Regions from separate parts of the Staphylococcus arlettae genome, predicted to be linked through region 1. Evidence: predicted binding sites of a transcription regulator. Region 1 holds the regulator's gene; the other holds the start of a gene.
The links. Region 1 encodes Rex, which represses fermentation and respiration genes when NADH is low (regulators of the CRP and FNR family bind a similar motif). Its sites were predicted from a motif close to TTGTGAAATATTTCACAA; they were not measured.

Region 2: a site for Rex is predicted at 2,824-2,841, ahead of MUA37_RS05390 (L-lactate dehydrogenase). Genes of this name have one in related genera too.

Annotation. Positions count from the first base shown of each region.
Region 1 covers NZ_CP094803.1:901,756-909,480, forward strand. The annotation lists gene tsaD (tRNA (adenosine(37)-N6)-threonylcarbamoyltransferase complex transferase subunit TsaD) at 1-432, shown strand, start outside; gene MUA37_RS04290 (VOC family protein) at 554-979, shown strand; gene MUA37_RS04295 (MutS-related protein) at 1,043-2,641, opposite strand; gene MUA37_RS04300 (ABC-F family ATP-binding cassette domain-containing protein) at 2,961-4,880, opposite strand; gene MUA37_RS04305 (redox-sensing transcriptional repressor Rex) at 5,038-5,679, shown strand; gene MUA37_RS04310 (YeeE/YedE family protein) at 6,106-7,200, shown strand; gene MUA37_RS04315 (sulfurtransferase TusA family protein) at 7,221-7,445, shown strand.
Region 2 covers NZ_CP094803.1:1,096,688-1,104,412, reverse strand. The annotation lists gene MUA37_RS05405 (tRNA modification radical SAM protein MnmL/YtqA) at 1-685, shown strand, start outside; gene MUA37_RS05400 (tRNA 5-(aminomethyl)-2-thiouridylate-methyltransferase MnmM) at 682-1,242, shown strand; gene MUA37_RS05395 (transcriptional regulator, SarA/Rot family) at 1,283-1,684, opposite strand; gene MUA37_RS05390 (L-lactate dehydrogenase) at 1,847-2,797, opposite strand; gene MUA37_RS05385 (alpha/beta fold hydrolase) at 2,973-3,797, opposite strand; gene MUA37_RS05380 (proline dehydrogenase family protein) at 4,058-5,056, shown strand; gene ribH (6,7-dimethyl-8-ribityllumazine synthase) at 5,302-5,766, opposite strand; gene MUA37_RS05370 (bifunctional 3,4-dihydroxy-2-butanone-4-phosphate synthase/GTP cyclohydrolase II) at 5,779-6,960, opposite strand; gene ribE (riboflavin synthase) at 6,975-7,607, opposite strand; gene ribD (bifunctional diaminohydroxyphosphoribosylaminopyrimidine deaminase/5-amino-6-(5-phosphoribosylamino)uracil reductase RibD) at 7,614-7,725, opposite strand, start outside.

The DNA.
Region 1 (7,725 bases):
TTTCCACGCGTATGGTTAGATAAAGAAAGTTATGATTTTAGCTTTAGTGGCTTGAAGAGTGCAGTGATTAATAAATTGCATAATCAACGTCAAAAACAACAAGAAATTAATATTGCCGATGTTGCTACAAGTTTTCAAAATAGTGTTGTAGAAGTATTAGTAGGTAAAGCACTTCAAGCATGTGTAGATTATAATGTCTCGGATTTAATTGTTGCAGGAGGCGTTGCCAGTAATAAAGGTCTCAGAACTGCGTTGACTGAGCAATGTGAACAACAAGACATTAAATTATCTATTCCAAGCGCTAAGCTATGTACAGATAATGCCGCAATGATAGGTGCGGCTGGCCATTATTTATATCTTGAAAATAAATATGCTGATATGACACTTAATGGTAATAGTAGTTTAGATATCGAAATGTTTTCAATAGAATAGCGTCAACAAACCTTGTAATGTCATTGATATATGACTTACAAGGTTTTTTATAAATGAATAGATAAAATTTGGGTATTTATAGTACTAGATATACTACTAATAATATAAGGGGAAATGTAAAATGAAAACAATACAATATTTTAATTTTAAAAATAGTTTAGCAGCATTGAACTTTTATGAGCAACATTTAGGCGCGGCTAATATTCATCGTGTAGGTGGCGATGATGAAATGTTTAAAGATATGCCAGAAGAATATCAAGTTGATGGAGATTTTACTATGCATGCAACTTTTGAAATCTTAGGACAAACATTTTATTGCAGTGATACTTGGAAGAATAAAAAAATTGATAACAGTGGTGCGATAGTAACATTTACCTTTGACTATAATAATGAAGATGAACGTCAACAAGCAGTAACATTTTTCGAAAATGCAATTAACGGTGGTTGCGTGGCTACAATGGAATTGGGACAAACAGAGTGGTCACCACTATATGGGATGTTTAATGATCCATTTGGTGTCACTTGGATGATTAGTGCAGAAGAATAATAAATTAAAAGAACCGCTTCTGATCTTTATTTTATCAGAAACGGTTCTTTTAATTTGGGGTTGTTAGCGATGCTCAACGTTGTTTTTAGCGCGTTCATAAATTGGAGTAGGGAAGTCGGTGATACGTAAAAGTTCTATCGCGTTACGAGTATTAGCTTTACCTGACTTAATAATAAAATCAAAGTGTATTTCATTATCACTAATAGTTTCGTTAAAATGATAATTTTTATAATCGGGTTGTAATAATGACGCTAATTCAATATCATGTGTTGCTGCCATTATCCGAGTATTAGGTTGTTGATTTAAATAACGTAATACTGATTCTGAAGCGGCAATACGTTCAGAAGTATTTGTACCTTTGAAAATTTCATCAATAAAATAATATCGATAATTGTTATTTTGACCATTAAAAAGACGACGAATTGCTTTTAATTCAGTCATAAAATAACTTTCTCCAGAAATAACGTCATCTTGGTTAGCCATTGAAGTAAATACCGAACCAGGTTTGTACTTAAATTTATTAGCTGTAACGGTTTGCACTGTTTGAGCAAGTATTAAATTTAATGCAATTGCCTTCATATAGGTTGATTTGCCAGAAGCATTGGAACCTGTTAATAGCATTTGAAAATCAATCGTTAACGTATTAGGTACGGCATTGGTCAGTAATGGATGGGTTACATCTTTAGACTCGATCATAAAGTTATCAGTAATTTCAGGTGTTGCATAATAATCTAATGTCTCACGCCACAATGCGACTGAATAATGATTATCTAAAGTTGCAATATAGTCATAGCAAGCTAAAACTTCAGCTTCATATCGTTTATAACTATGTTGAATTAAGTGGAAAATATGATAATCCACCATAAAGGCGAGTTTAAATAATAACATAATAGAAAATGCGTCATTATTAGAATTTGCACGGCCTAACAACCAACTAAGCTTACGTGATGCTGTAAAATGTTTGAAGTTAACATCGAGAGGTGGCAAGCCTTCTAATTTATGTAGTTTATAGGCTTTTTGAATTACCGATGCTGTATAATACATAGAATTTAAATTTTGTTCGAATGTTTTGCGTAATGAACCACTTAATACAAAATTGAGTACAATAAACATCAATGTAACAATCGTGCCAATTTTAAAATCAATAAAGAGTAATAACAAACCAACAAAGGGTAGATAAGTACAATACATAAAGACAGTTTGACGTTTAACCGGCGCTAATTGGTCTGGGTAAATAGGATAGATTGACTTTCCAATTAAAGCAAGATGGTAACTTACAGTTTCTCTAATATATGAATTGGACTTAAACAATTGGATTAATGACTCATTATCAACAGTTGTCATATTTCTTAATGTACTATACAACCGCATTTCGCCAATAGCAGTAAAATTAAAATTCATACGTTTAAATAATTTAGGTAGATCTAAATCGAACCATGTTTTATCATCGATAATCCTATCTTGAAGCTGTGATGTTTGGTACGTTTCAAAGTAATATGCATATCGATGATATGGACGAATAAATGTTTCTAAAGATTTTTGTAATTTCCATAATAGTGAGATTTGTTGTTTCAGCTTATATCTGTAAATGATATCACTCATAATAATAACGATAATACTAAAACAAACAACCGCTAAAGCGGCCCATAAAAATGATGGCATAAAGAAACTCCTCCAGCGTTATGATAATGCATTAATTGAAGTTTATCATAGTGAATTTAGGTATGCATTGACCGTTTTTGTCAATAGAGAACGTGCGTACTTATCAACAATCAGTGTATAAGTTGTGTATAACTAGTGGTTAAAGCTGTGCATTGTTAAAAAATGTATGGGATAATCCTAAGTAGAATTTACATTTTACTTGTGGATAACTAGGATAACTCTGTGGATAGCTTTTGTTATAAGGTTTTAAATGTGAATAAAAAAATAGAGGAAGTAATGTGGATTACTTCCTCAGAAAATAAAACGATATAGAAACAAATCACTTTTCTTGTAATTCTTCCCATAACTCTAAAGCCTGTTCTAATTGCTGTTCGGTTTGTTGTTTTTCAATTGCAAGAGCATTTGCTTTTTCAGGATCGCTATATACTTCTGGTTGTGTTAACTGTACATCAATGTCGTCAATTTGCGCCTCATAGGTTTCAATATCTTGTTCGCATTGTTCAATTTGACGTGTGATTTGACGTTGTAACTTTTTTTGTTCTTTTTGTGACGTATAGTTATTTGTTGTAGTATCGTGTTGTTCAGTAGCACTGTCATTGGTTGCTTGATGTTGTGCTAAAGCTTGTTGTTCTTCAACTTTATCTAAAAAGTATTGATAGTCACCTAAATACAATTGCCCACCTGATTCATCAATATTCAAAACTTTATTGGCAAGTTGATTGATGAAATAACGGTCATGTGAAACAAAGAGTATAGTGCCTTGGAATTGACTTAAGGCTTGTTCTAACATTTCTTTTGAATCTATATCTAAGTGGTTAGTAGGTTCGTCGAGTATTAAAACATTGTTTCTTTCTAACATTAGAAGAGCAAGTTGAAGACGCGCTTTTTCTCCACCAGATAAATCATTAATGATTTTTTTGACATCTTCTTGTACGAATAAAAATCGCCCAAGCACTGCTCGTATATCTTTTTCATTCATAGAAGGATATTGATCCCACACGTAGTCGAGAATAGTAGCAGTTGATTTGAATTCAGCTTGCTTTTGATCATAGTAACCTATTTTAAGGTTTGCACCAGTTGTTATCTTTCCTCCTAATGCAGGTTGTCGTTCGGCAATCGTTTTAATTAATGTTGATTTACCGATACCATTAGGACCAATAATTGCTACATGGTCTCCTTTAGTTACTTCCAAATCAATAGGTTGCGTAATGGGTTGTTCATAGCCAATGGTTAAATGCTTAATATGGAAAACATCATTGCCTGTATTACGGTCAAAATCAAATTGAATGTTAGCACTACGTGCATCAAGTAAGGGTTTATCAATACGTTCGATTTTTTCTAACATTTTACGACGACTTTTGGCCATTCCTGAAGTAGAGGCACGAGCAATATTTTTATCTACAAAAGTTTCGAGCTTTTTAATTTCAGCTTGTTGATTTTCATACTCTTGCATGCGTTTTTCATAATATTTATCACGTTGAGTGATAAATTGACCATAATTTCCGACGTAATGTTGCACGTCGCCTAACGCTACATCGTATATTTGTGTTACGATTTTATCTAAAAAGTAACGATCATGACTAATTATAATGATGGCGCCTTTAAAATAATTCAAATAACTTTCTAGCCATTGTGTTGTTTCCATATCTAGATGGTTAGTAGGCTCATCAAGTAATAATAAATCAGGATCTTCAAGAAGCATTTGAGCTAAAGAAAGACGTGTTTTTTGACCACCACTAAAATCATTGATAGGACGATTAAAATCCTCATCAGTAAAATGTAAACCATGTAGCACTGTTTTGATTTTACTTTCATATTGATAACCTTCTAATTGTTCAAATCTATTTGATAAATTTTCATATTTTTCAATATGTGCTTTATAGTCATCACTCTCATATTCAGTTGCATGTTGTGCCAACCAATGCGTTTCTTGTTGCATTTGTTGTTCAATTTCCATTACCTGTTTAAATGGTTTTGACATTTCCTCAAAAACTGTCTCATTTGTGTCTAGTGTCATTTGTTGTGTCAAATAGCCTAGTTTTAAATTTTTGATTTTGGAAATATGTCCAGAATCATAACCATCAACACCAGCAATTATTTTCATTAATGTAGATTTTCCCGCACCATTTCGTCCAACAATACCAATACGTTCACCTGTTTTTACTGCGAAATTTACATCATTGAAAATATCTTTTCCATCGAATGATTTTGACACATTGTTTAATTGTAATAATATCATTTGATTCGCACCTCTCTAATACTTTATATTCTACCGTATAACGGCTATTGAGAAAACAAGGATTGTTTATTTTTAAATATTTATCATGTATAATATTGTAGTAATTGTACATACAAAATTAAGGATATAATCCAAGTATTATTAGGGGGACAAGGTTTTGGCTAATCATAGCGATAGAATTCCTCGAGCGACGTTAAAACGTTTACCGTTATACTATAGATTTGTTAATACATTAAAGTCAAAAGGTATAGACAGGGTGAACTCTAAAACAATTAGCGAAGGATTAAATATCGATTCAGCGACGATTCGTAGAGACTTTTCGTATTTTGGAGAATTGGGTAAAAAAGGATATGGTTATAATATAGACAGCCTGTTGCATTTCTTTAAAAATGAGATAAGTAAAAATAATGAAATTAAAATTGCCATTGTAGGTGTAGGTAATTTAGGTAAAGCGTTATTGACGTATAATTTTTCTATACATGATGAAATGACCATTACAGAAGCTTTTGATATTCGTGATGAAATAGTGGGTCAACAAGTAGGTAATATTGTTGTTAAACATTTTGATGAGATGCAAGAGACATTACAAAATGAAGCTATCGATGTAGTGATTTTAACGACACCTGAAACAGTAGCCCAACGAGTCGCTGATCAACTTGTAGAAGCAGGTGTTAAAGGTATTTTAAACTTCACGCCAAATCGCGTTAGCACTCCGAATGATGTGCAAGTTCATCATATTGATTTAGGTATTGAACTACAATCATTACTATTCTTTATGAAAAATTATGGTAATAAATAACTGTTTTAAGAGACTGGGACAATATTGATTGTCCTAGTCTCTTTTCATTTTGGTAGTAGCTGACTGCATTGAAAATGCGCTTTAAATCAAGCTTTTTTCAACGCTAGTCATCCTTGCCAGGGTGGGACGACGAAATCATTTTTTCAAAATCGGATTTCTGTCCCACTCCATGTTTTAGTCGAAACCTTTTTCATATGGGCAGTAGCTGACTGCATTGAAAATGCGCTTCAAACCGAGCTTTTTTCAACGCTAGTCATCCTTGCCGGGGTGGGACGACGAAATCATTTTTTTCAAAATCAGATTTCTGTCCCACTCCCTTTATATTTTAGAGTTACAAAATTATTACAATTTGCGCAAACTATTGAAATTTATAGTGAAATTTTATATTATTAATCTTATTGACTTAATCGGAAAAGAGGAGATAAAGTGATTTGGTTAATTGTTAGTGGACTAATAGTAGGAGCATTATTAGGATTTGTAATGCAAAGAACACGCTTTTGTCTAGCCGGTGGCTTTAGAGATATGTATATACAAAAAAGTAATAAGATGTTTTATGCATTACTAATTGCTATTTCAATACAAAGTATTGGGCTACTTATTTTGACATCTACAGGAGTAGTCCAAATACCTGAATCAAGTTATCCAATTATAGGAACAATTATTGGTTCATTTATATTTGGAATTGGCATGGTATTGTCAGGTGGCTGTGCTACAGGTACTTGGTATCGTGCAGGTGAAGGATTGATAGGCAGTTGGATTGCCTTAGCATTATACGCTGTAACGGCAGCAGTAACTAAATTTGGTTTGTTATTACCTGTAATGAATGGCATTAACAAACCAACTACGGTTAGTACAAGTATGTCTCAAACAACAGGTATTCCAACTTGGGTTTGGGTAGTTTTATTAGTTGCAATTACTATCTTTTTTGTAGTGAAAACATTGCGTAAACCTAAATCAAAAGTAGCAGTACCAAAATTAAAACAAAAATTTACAGGTGTACGTTACTATCTATTTGAAAAGAAATACCATCCATTTATTGCAGCAATTGTTGTCGGATTGATTGCATTGCTAGCATGGCCTGTCAGTGAATCTACAGGACGTATGTATGGTTTAGGTATAACAACACCATCAGCTAACATTGTGCAATTTTTTATGACTGGTGATGTAAACCTGTTAGACTGGGGAGTGTTCCTAGTATTAGGTATTTTCTTTGGTTCGTATATCGCAGCTAAAGGTTCAAGAGAGTTTAAATGGAGACTACCAGATAAAAAAACCATTAGAAATAGTGTCATTGGGGGCGCTTGTATGGGATTTGGTGCGTCAGTAGCCGGTGGCTGTTCAATAGGGAATGGCTTAGTAGAAACTGCGACTATGTCATGGAAGGGCTGGATAGCACTAGCTTCTATGATTTTAGGTGCATGGTTTATGAGTTATTTCATCTTTATCAGACCAATGAAAAAAGCACAGCGAGCAACAACACAAAGTAATGCTCAAGTAACGACTCAAACTCAAACAACATAATTATTAAGGAGGATTGTTTTATGGTACATGAACTTGGAACAGTAGGAATGGTTTGTCCATTTCCATTAATTGAAGCTCAAAAGAAAATGGAAACATTAACAACTGGTGATGAATTGAAAATTGATTTTGATTGTACACAAGCAACAGAAGCATTGCCAAACTGGGCTGCTGAACAAGGTTATCCAGTAACAAACTATGAACAATTAGATGATGCTTCTTGGACAATTACAGTTCAAAAAGCATAATAATATAAGAGACTAGGACAAAATTGATTCGTCCTAGTCTCTTTTCATATTGGCAGTAGCTGACTGCATTGAAAATGCGCTTCAAACCAAGCTTGTTTCAATGCTAGTCATCCTTGCCAGGGTGGGATGACGAAATCATTTTTTTCAAAATCAAATTTCTGTCCCACTCTCTTTTTATTGGCATTAGTGCATTGCTAGCTTGAAGCAATTATATTTAAAATAGTTCTCCAAGGTAATGAAGTTGAAGAGAGTCTACATAAATACTTTAAAGGTTCTGTTC
Region 2 (7,725 bases), 190 kb from region 1:
ATATATTGCATATTTTCAAGCTTTTACCAATACCCATGCACCTGTCGAAGTTTTACGTGAGAAATACGAAACAGCATTAAAAGAAGAAGGTGTCGTTGGTTTATCAATCGGTACTAGACCAGATTGTTTACCTGATGACGTGGTAGAATATTTAGCTGAGCTCAATGAACGAACTTATTTATGGGTTGAACTCGGTTTACAAACTGTACACCAAGAAACATCTGATTTAATAAATCGTGCACACGATATGCAAACATATTATGAAGGTGTTGCAAAATTGAGACGTCATAATATCAATGTATGTACACATATCATAAACGGTTTACCAGGTGAAAATTATAATATGATGATGGAAACAGCCAAAGAAGTTGCACAAATGGATGTTCAAGGAATTAAAATTCACTTACTACATTTATTAAAAGGTACTCCTATGGTTAAGCAATATGAAAAAGGCATGTTGGAATTCATGTCTCAAGAAGATTATACAAATTTAGTTTGTGATCAGTTAGAAATTATTCCTAAAGAGATGATCGTACATCGCATCACTGGAGATGGCCCAATTGATTTAATGGTTGGACCAATGTGGAGCGTAAATAAATGGGAAGTATTAAATGAAATCGACAATGAATTAGCACGTAGAAACTCATACCAAGGTAAATATTTTGAAAAAGTGACACAATCATGAAACTAGAAAGAATATTACCTTTTGCTAAAACATTATTAGAATCGCATGTCACACCTCAAAGCATTGTCATTGATGCAACTTGTGGCAATGGTAATGACACTCTATTTTTAGCTAACTTAGTGCCTCAAGGTCATGTCTATGGCTTTGATATTCAAGAACAAGCACTGGCAGCTACTAGTGCTAAAACAGAAAATTATCATAATGTTACGCTAATAAAGGATAGTCATGCCAATGCGTCAAAACATCTTACATCCAAACATAACGGTACAATTGACGCAGCGATATTTAACTTAGGTTACTTACCAAATGGCGACAAGTCAATAGTGACTAAGCCGTCATCTACAATAGAAGCTATTAATTCAATTTTTAATATGTTAGCCACTGAAGGCATCATAATTTTGGTTATTTATTCTGGTCATGAAGAAGGCGCTGTCGAAAAAGATGCGCTTATGAAATATTTACATGATTTTGATCAACAGCAAGCACATATCTTACAATATCAATTTATAAATCAACAAAATAACCCACCTTTTATATGTGCCATTGAAAAAAGATAATAAAAAGCCTCAGAACATTGTTCTGAGGTTTTTTATTGCTCTAAACATTTAAGATAGATTTTAAACTAGACTGTAAACTAGTTTCTTTAGCTGCAATTTCATCTTTAATGAAATCTAAAAGAGCTTCCCTTTTCTCTTTTAAATCTTCATTGAAATGAATAATAACTGTACGTTCATCATTTTGTGGTCTTTCTTTCAAAATCCACTTTTTTTCGACTAAATCATTATACGTACGTGTACGTTTATATGATTTAATATGAACGAAATCATCCATTTCTTTAAGTGTCATTGAGCCTTCTTTCCATAAAGTAAGCAATATTAAGACTTCTTCTTTAGACATCTTATATTCCTTCTTTATACTGTCAAAGATTGCTTCAACATCGTTTAAAAGTTGATTTAGGCTTAAAATGCCTTCAACCTTATTCTGAAGCGCCTTTCCCATAATAATAACCCCCAATAAAAATAATAATAAAACATGAAAAAATTAATTTTATTAATTTTAGTAAGTATTCTTTTTTGAGAACAACATTCACTGGATGAATATTACATTTTTTAATAAAATTAATCTTATACACATTTTAAATTCAATCAAAGAAATATGCAATTAAGTTAGCTTTATTTTTGACTGCATTTCTTTTAAAATTTCAGTTGATTCATTAAATAATAATTTTTCCTCGTCATTTAATGGCATTGCTATCACATTTACTGCCCCATTTCTATTTAATATCGTTGGGACACCAATATAGACATCTTGTTGATTATATTCACCTTCTAAATAACTAGACGTAGTTAGCACAATATTTTGATTTTTTAAAATGGCTTGAGTAATATGCACCAATGCTTGAGCAATACCATAATAAGTTGCGCCTTTAGCTTGGATAATCTCATATGCTGCATCTCGTGTATTACGAAATATCGTGTCAATCAATTGTTTATGTTGTGAATTATTATTTAATATTTCAAGTACAGGTTGACCTGCGATATTTGCCTGTGACCATACGGCAAGTTCAGAATCTCCATGTTCCCCTATGATGTTAGCATCTATACTCGCTGGAGCAACATCTACATATTTTGAAATCTGGTGTTTTAATCTAGCAGTATCTAATACTGTACCAGAACCAATCACTTGGTTTTTTGGTAATCCAGAAGTTTTATATGCAACATAACTTAAAATATCAACTGGATTTGAAGCTATCAAAAAAATCCCATTAAATTGATACTTCATTATTGTAGAAACAATCGACTTTATTATTTTAGCATTTTTTTCTACTAAGTCTAGTCTAGTTTCTCCTGATTTTTGAGCTGCACCTGCTGTAATTACAATAATATCAGCATCTGCACAATCTTTATAATCACCTTTTTTTATATTTACTGTTGTTGAACTATAAGGAGCCGCATGGTTTAAATCTGCAACGTCTCCAGTTACCTTTGTCTCATCTAAATCAATAATCGTTAAGTCATCTGCTATACCTTGTACTACCATAGCAAACGCATAACTAGAACCGACAGCACCATTTCCAACTAACACTACTTTATTTCCATGTTTAACATTCATAACCATCTCTCCTATACAGTAAGATAATGTGATTTTTTTCACAATTAAACTATATCAAACCGATCACAAACTTTCAATATTTTTGTGATTATTTTCACATATATTAATAAAAAAACGATTTAATCTATATTCAATATAAATTAAACCGCTTTGACATAACTTTATATTTTAATGTTTACGATACATTATTTTCATCGTTAACGATAAAACCCATAGTACTCGCACTATTGTTTAAAAACGATAAAATATAACGCATGACTTCATCTCTTTCTGGCTCATTATGAATTTCATGATAAAATCCTGGCCAAACTTTATAATATAACTCGTTTGTTTTAACTTTATCTTTCAGCATTTCCGTGACTTTAATATCACTTATTTTATCTTCACTGGCAGACATAACTAGTGTAGGTATAGGATCAATATCTTGCAAATGCTGCACAGTTTCTTTCATTACTTCGACAATCTGTTTATACCAATTATAACTCACTTTACTTAACATCAATTGATCTTCTTTAGTTTCTTGTATAACTTCTTCGTTTCTAGTTAAGTCTTCAATTTCTATACCCATATTAAAGCGAGTATCTTTAACTAATCTTCCAATATTAGAAATTACTTTATCTTTTCTAACTTTATTGTTCTTTTTGAATTCCAATAATGGTGAAATTAACATTAACCCTTCTACAGGTACCTCTACTTTTTCTAATAGATTTAAAACAATTAATCCTCCAAGACCAACGCCTAAAATGTATGTAGGTATTTTATATTCATTAGCAATCCTAATCCAATCTAAAATATGTTCATGATAGACATCAAAACTTTCAATTTGACCTTTATTTGATCTCGCAGTTTGACCTTGACCAGGTAAATCGCCCATTATAACGTGATATCCATTTCGGCGAAGCATAGTGATTAAATAAGCATATCTACCTGTGTGTTCTAACATATTATGTGCAATAACAACTACACCTTTTGCTTCATTCTCTGTTTCCCACTTCCACATGTCAATACTTCCCCTTCTCAATAGAATTCATTATATTAATTGTATCAAATACTGCTATAAAATTTCCATTTTAATGTGTATCATCTTCAACTTTACACCTATAAAATAGAAAAATAGCACCAACATTTTTATTGTTACTTAATTTTGTGTATTAAGTAAATAATTTTGTATAAAATCAACTTGTAAACGATTTCTTCCCTAATAAATTCATGATACACTTAAATAGAACTAAATATAATTGTGAGAATGGAGGAATACATATGCCAATCATTAAAAATTTTTTCATTGCTTTATCAAACAACAAGGCCTTAAACAACACTGCTAAAAAACTAGGACCCATGTTTGGTGCTAATAAAGTTGTTGCAGGCAACACCATTCCAGCTTTGGTAGAAACCATTTCCCGACTAAATGAAAAAGGTATCGTCGTGACTGTTGATAACCTCGGAGAATATGTCTCTACTGAAGGAGAGGCAATCATGGCTAAAGACCAAATCTTAGAAGTCATGTATGCCATTAATAATTATAATTTAGATGCACATATGTCTATAAAAATCAGTCAATTAGGAGCTGAATTTGACTTAGATTTAGCTTATCGCAATTTAAGAGAAATTTTGCTAAAAGCTAATGAATTTAAAAATATGCACATAAATATCGATACTGAGAAGTATGATTCTCTACTCGATGTTATTCAAACAGTTGACCGTTTAAAAGGTGAATTTAAAAATTTAGGTACTGTAATTCAAGCATATTTATTTAAAGCAGAAGCTTTAATAGATAAATACCCTGAGCTGCGTTTACGCTTAGTTAAAGGCGCATATAAAGAAAATGAATTCATCGCATATCAAACAAAAGATGAAATTGATCGAAATTATATAAATATTATTGAAAAACGCCTTCTTAATTGTAATCACGTTACATCAATAGCAACGCATGATGATCAAATAATAAATCATGTTAAACAATTTACTAAAGACAATAACATAGATAAAGAACAATTTGAATTTCAAATGCTATATGGTTTTCGTACAGAATTAGCTGAAGAAATCGCTAAACAAGGCTATAATTTCTGTATTTATGTCCCATATGGTGATGATTGGTTTAGTTACTTTATGCGTAGATTAGCAGAACGACCACAAAACTTAGTTTTAGCTTATAAGGAGTTCACTTCTCCTAAAATGCTTAAAAAACTAGGCATTATCGCTGGTGCTACTGTAGCTGTTGGTTCGCTATTAAGTATCATCACTAAAAAGGCAAAATAATTTTTGCCACTGACGCTAAAGGTGTTAGAATATTAATATTATCGACGAATTTATTAACGTCAATTTCTATTTTAATACGATAGAAATTGACGTTTTCTTTTACTGTAAGCACTAAGTTATATATTTTGTGACGAAATTTTACGGTAATATTTTAATATAAAAAAGGCGAATCCATTGTCATATGAATTCGTCCTTTTCATTCGAGAATTGGTTGTTGATAACCCAAACTCTTAATAATTTATAAATTATGCATCTATAGATTTTAATAAATTAGCCATTTCAATTGCACTGATAGCCGCTTCAGAACCTTTATTTCCAGCTTTAGTACCGGCTCTTTCTACTGCTTGTTCGATATTATCTGTTGTTAACACACCAAAAATAACTGGCGTATTTGTTACATCATTAGCTCTTGAAATACCTTTTGAAACTTCATTACAGACATAATCATAATGTGATGTTGAGCCTTTAATAACACAACCTAATGTAATAACTGCATCATATTTCTCTTTTTCAGCTAACTTTTTAGCAACTAATGGGATTTCAAACGCACCTGGTACATATGCTACGTCAATATTATCAGCATTTACTTCATGTCTGATTAATGTGTCTTTAGCACCTTCTAATAAACGTCCAGTGATAAAGTCATTAAATCTACTCACTACAATTGCTACATTTAAATCCGTGCCTATTAATTTACCTTCAAAATTCATAATTAAATCCTCCTATATTAAGTGACCCATTTTTTCTTTTTTTGTAACCATATAACTATGGTTGTGTTCGTTTTCTGGTACAATGATTTCTACGCGTCGTGCAATGTTCACGCCATAATCTTCTAAACCAGCAAATTTTGTTGGGTTATTACTCAACAAATTCACATTTTCTATACCAAAATATTTTAAAATTGCTGCCGCATCTTTATATTCTCTTAAATCATCTTCAAAACCTAATGCTCGATTAGCTGTTACAGTATCATAACCTTGTTCAATGAGCTCATAAGCTTTTAATTTATTAATCAATCCAATGCCACGACCTTCTTGCGGTAAATATAAAATCACACCCCCGTGCTCATTAATATATTTCATTGATTCTGCCAACTGTTCACCACAGTCACAACGTTGACTATGAAAAATATCACCAGTCATACAAGAAGAATGAATACGCACATTTTCAGTTTTTCGAGGCTCACCTTTGATGATTGCTACAATTTCATCTCTTGAACTAGCAGTTGTGAAACCTATCATATCAAAATCACCATATTCAGTAGGCATTTGTACTTTAGCACGTGCTTCAATATGTGATTCAGTATGTTTTCGATATTCAACTAAATCTGCTATAGAAATCATTACTAATTGGTGTTGCTCACGAAAGGCTTCTAAAGAATCACCTTTAGCCATAGAACCGTCGTCATTCATTATTTCACAAATTAACGCTGCAGGTTTGGCACCTGTTAATCGTGCTAGATCAACCGATGCTTCTGTATGTCCTGTACGTACCAAAACGCCATCATCTTTCGCAATTAGTGGAAAGAGATGTCCAGGTCTATTAAATGTTGCGGACGTTGTAGATGTAGCAATAAGTGCTCTTGCAGTTAACATTCTTTCGGCTGCGCTAATACCCGTTGTTGTATCGACATGATCGATACTAACTGTAAATTGCGTGCCATAGACATCCGAATTATCAGAAACCATCGGATGTAATTTTAATTTTTCAGCGATATCTGAACTTACAGGCGCACAGATCAATCCTCTTCCATGTTTCGCCATGAAGTTTACTGTGTTATCTTGCATCCATTCAGTTACAGCTACAAGATCACCTTCATTTTCTCTATCTTCATCATCTACTACAATAATACTTTTACCGAGCTTCAGTGCTTCTAATGCTTCTTCAATTCGATTTAATTGCATAGTATGCCCCTCCTTTAAAAACCGAAAGCTTTTAATTTATCTGCAGTTAAAGTTGTTGATTGCTTACCAACTATTTTATGCACATACTTGAATAGCATATCAGTCTCCAAATGCACATAATCACCAACTCGTTTATCATTCAAGATCGTTGATTTTCTTGTTTCAGGGATTAAATGAATATCGAATTCTTTGTCACCCAGTTTGAAAACTGTCAAACTTACACCATCAACAGCGATTGAACCCTGCTGTACCATCTCATCAAGTATGTGACTCGGTGGCTTGATTGACACTATTTTTGAATTATCAGACGTTTGTATGCGTGTAATTGTCGCTACTTCGTCAACATGTCCTAAGACAAAATGTCCACCAAAACGACCCTGTCCACTCATCGCACGTTCTAAGTTTACTTCCTTACCTTGTTTCAGTTGATTTAAATACGTCTTTGCTTCTGTACCTTCAATTACTTGAACAGTAAAACCGTGGTTAGTAAAGTCAGTAACTGTCAAACATGCACCATTTACACTAATGGAATCTCCAATGTGCATATCTTCAAGGATAGTTTGACATGTGATAGTTAATTCAACTACAGCATTACTACTTTGACTACGTTCGATTGTACCGACTTCTTCAACAATTCCAGTAAACATCTTTGCTCACTTCTTTCGCAGTTCTAATTTGATATTTTGCTCAAGCAACTCAGAATTAACAATTTCAAAATTCGGAATATCTGATAATTCAAGAACATTATCTGTTTGATAAAATTGA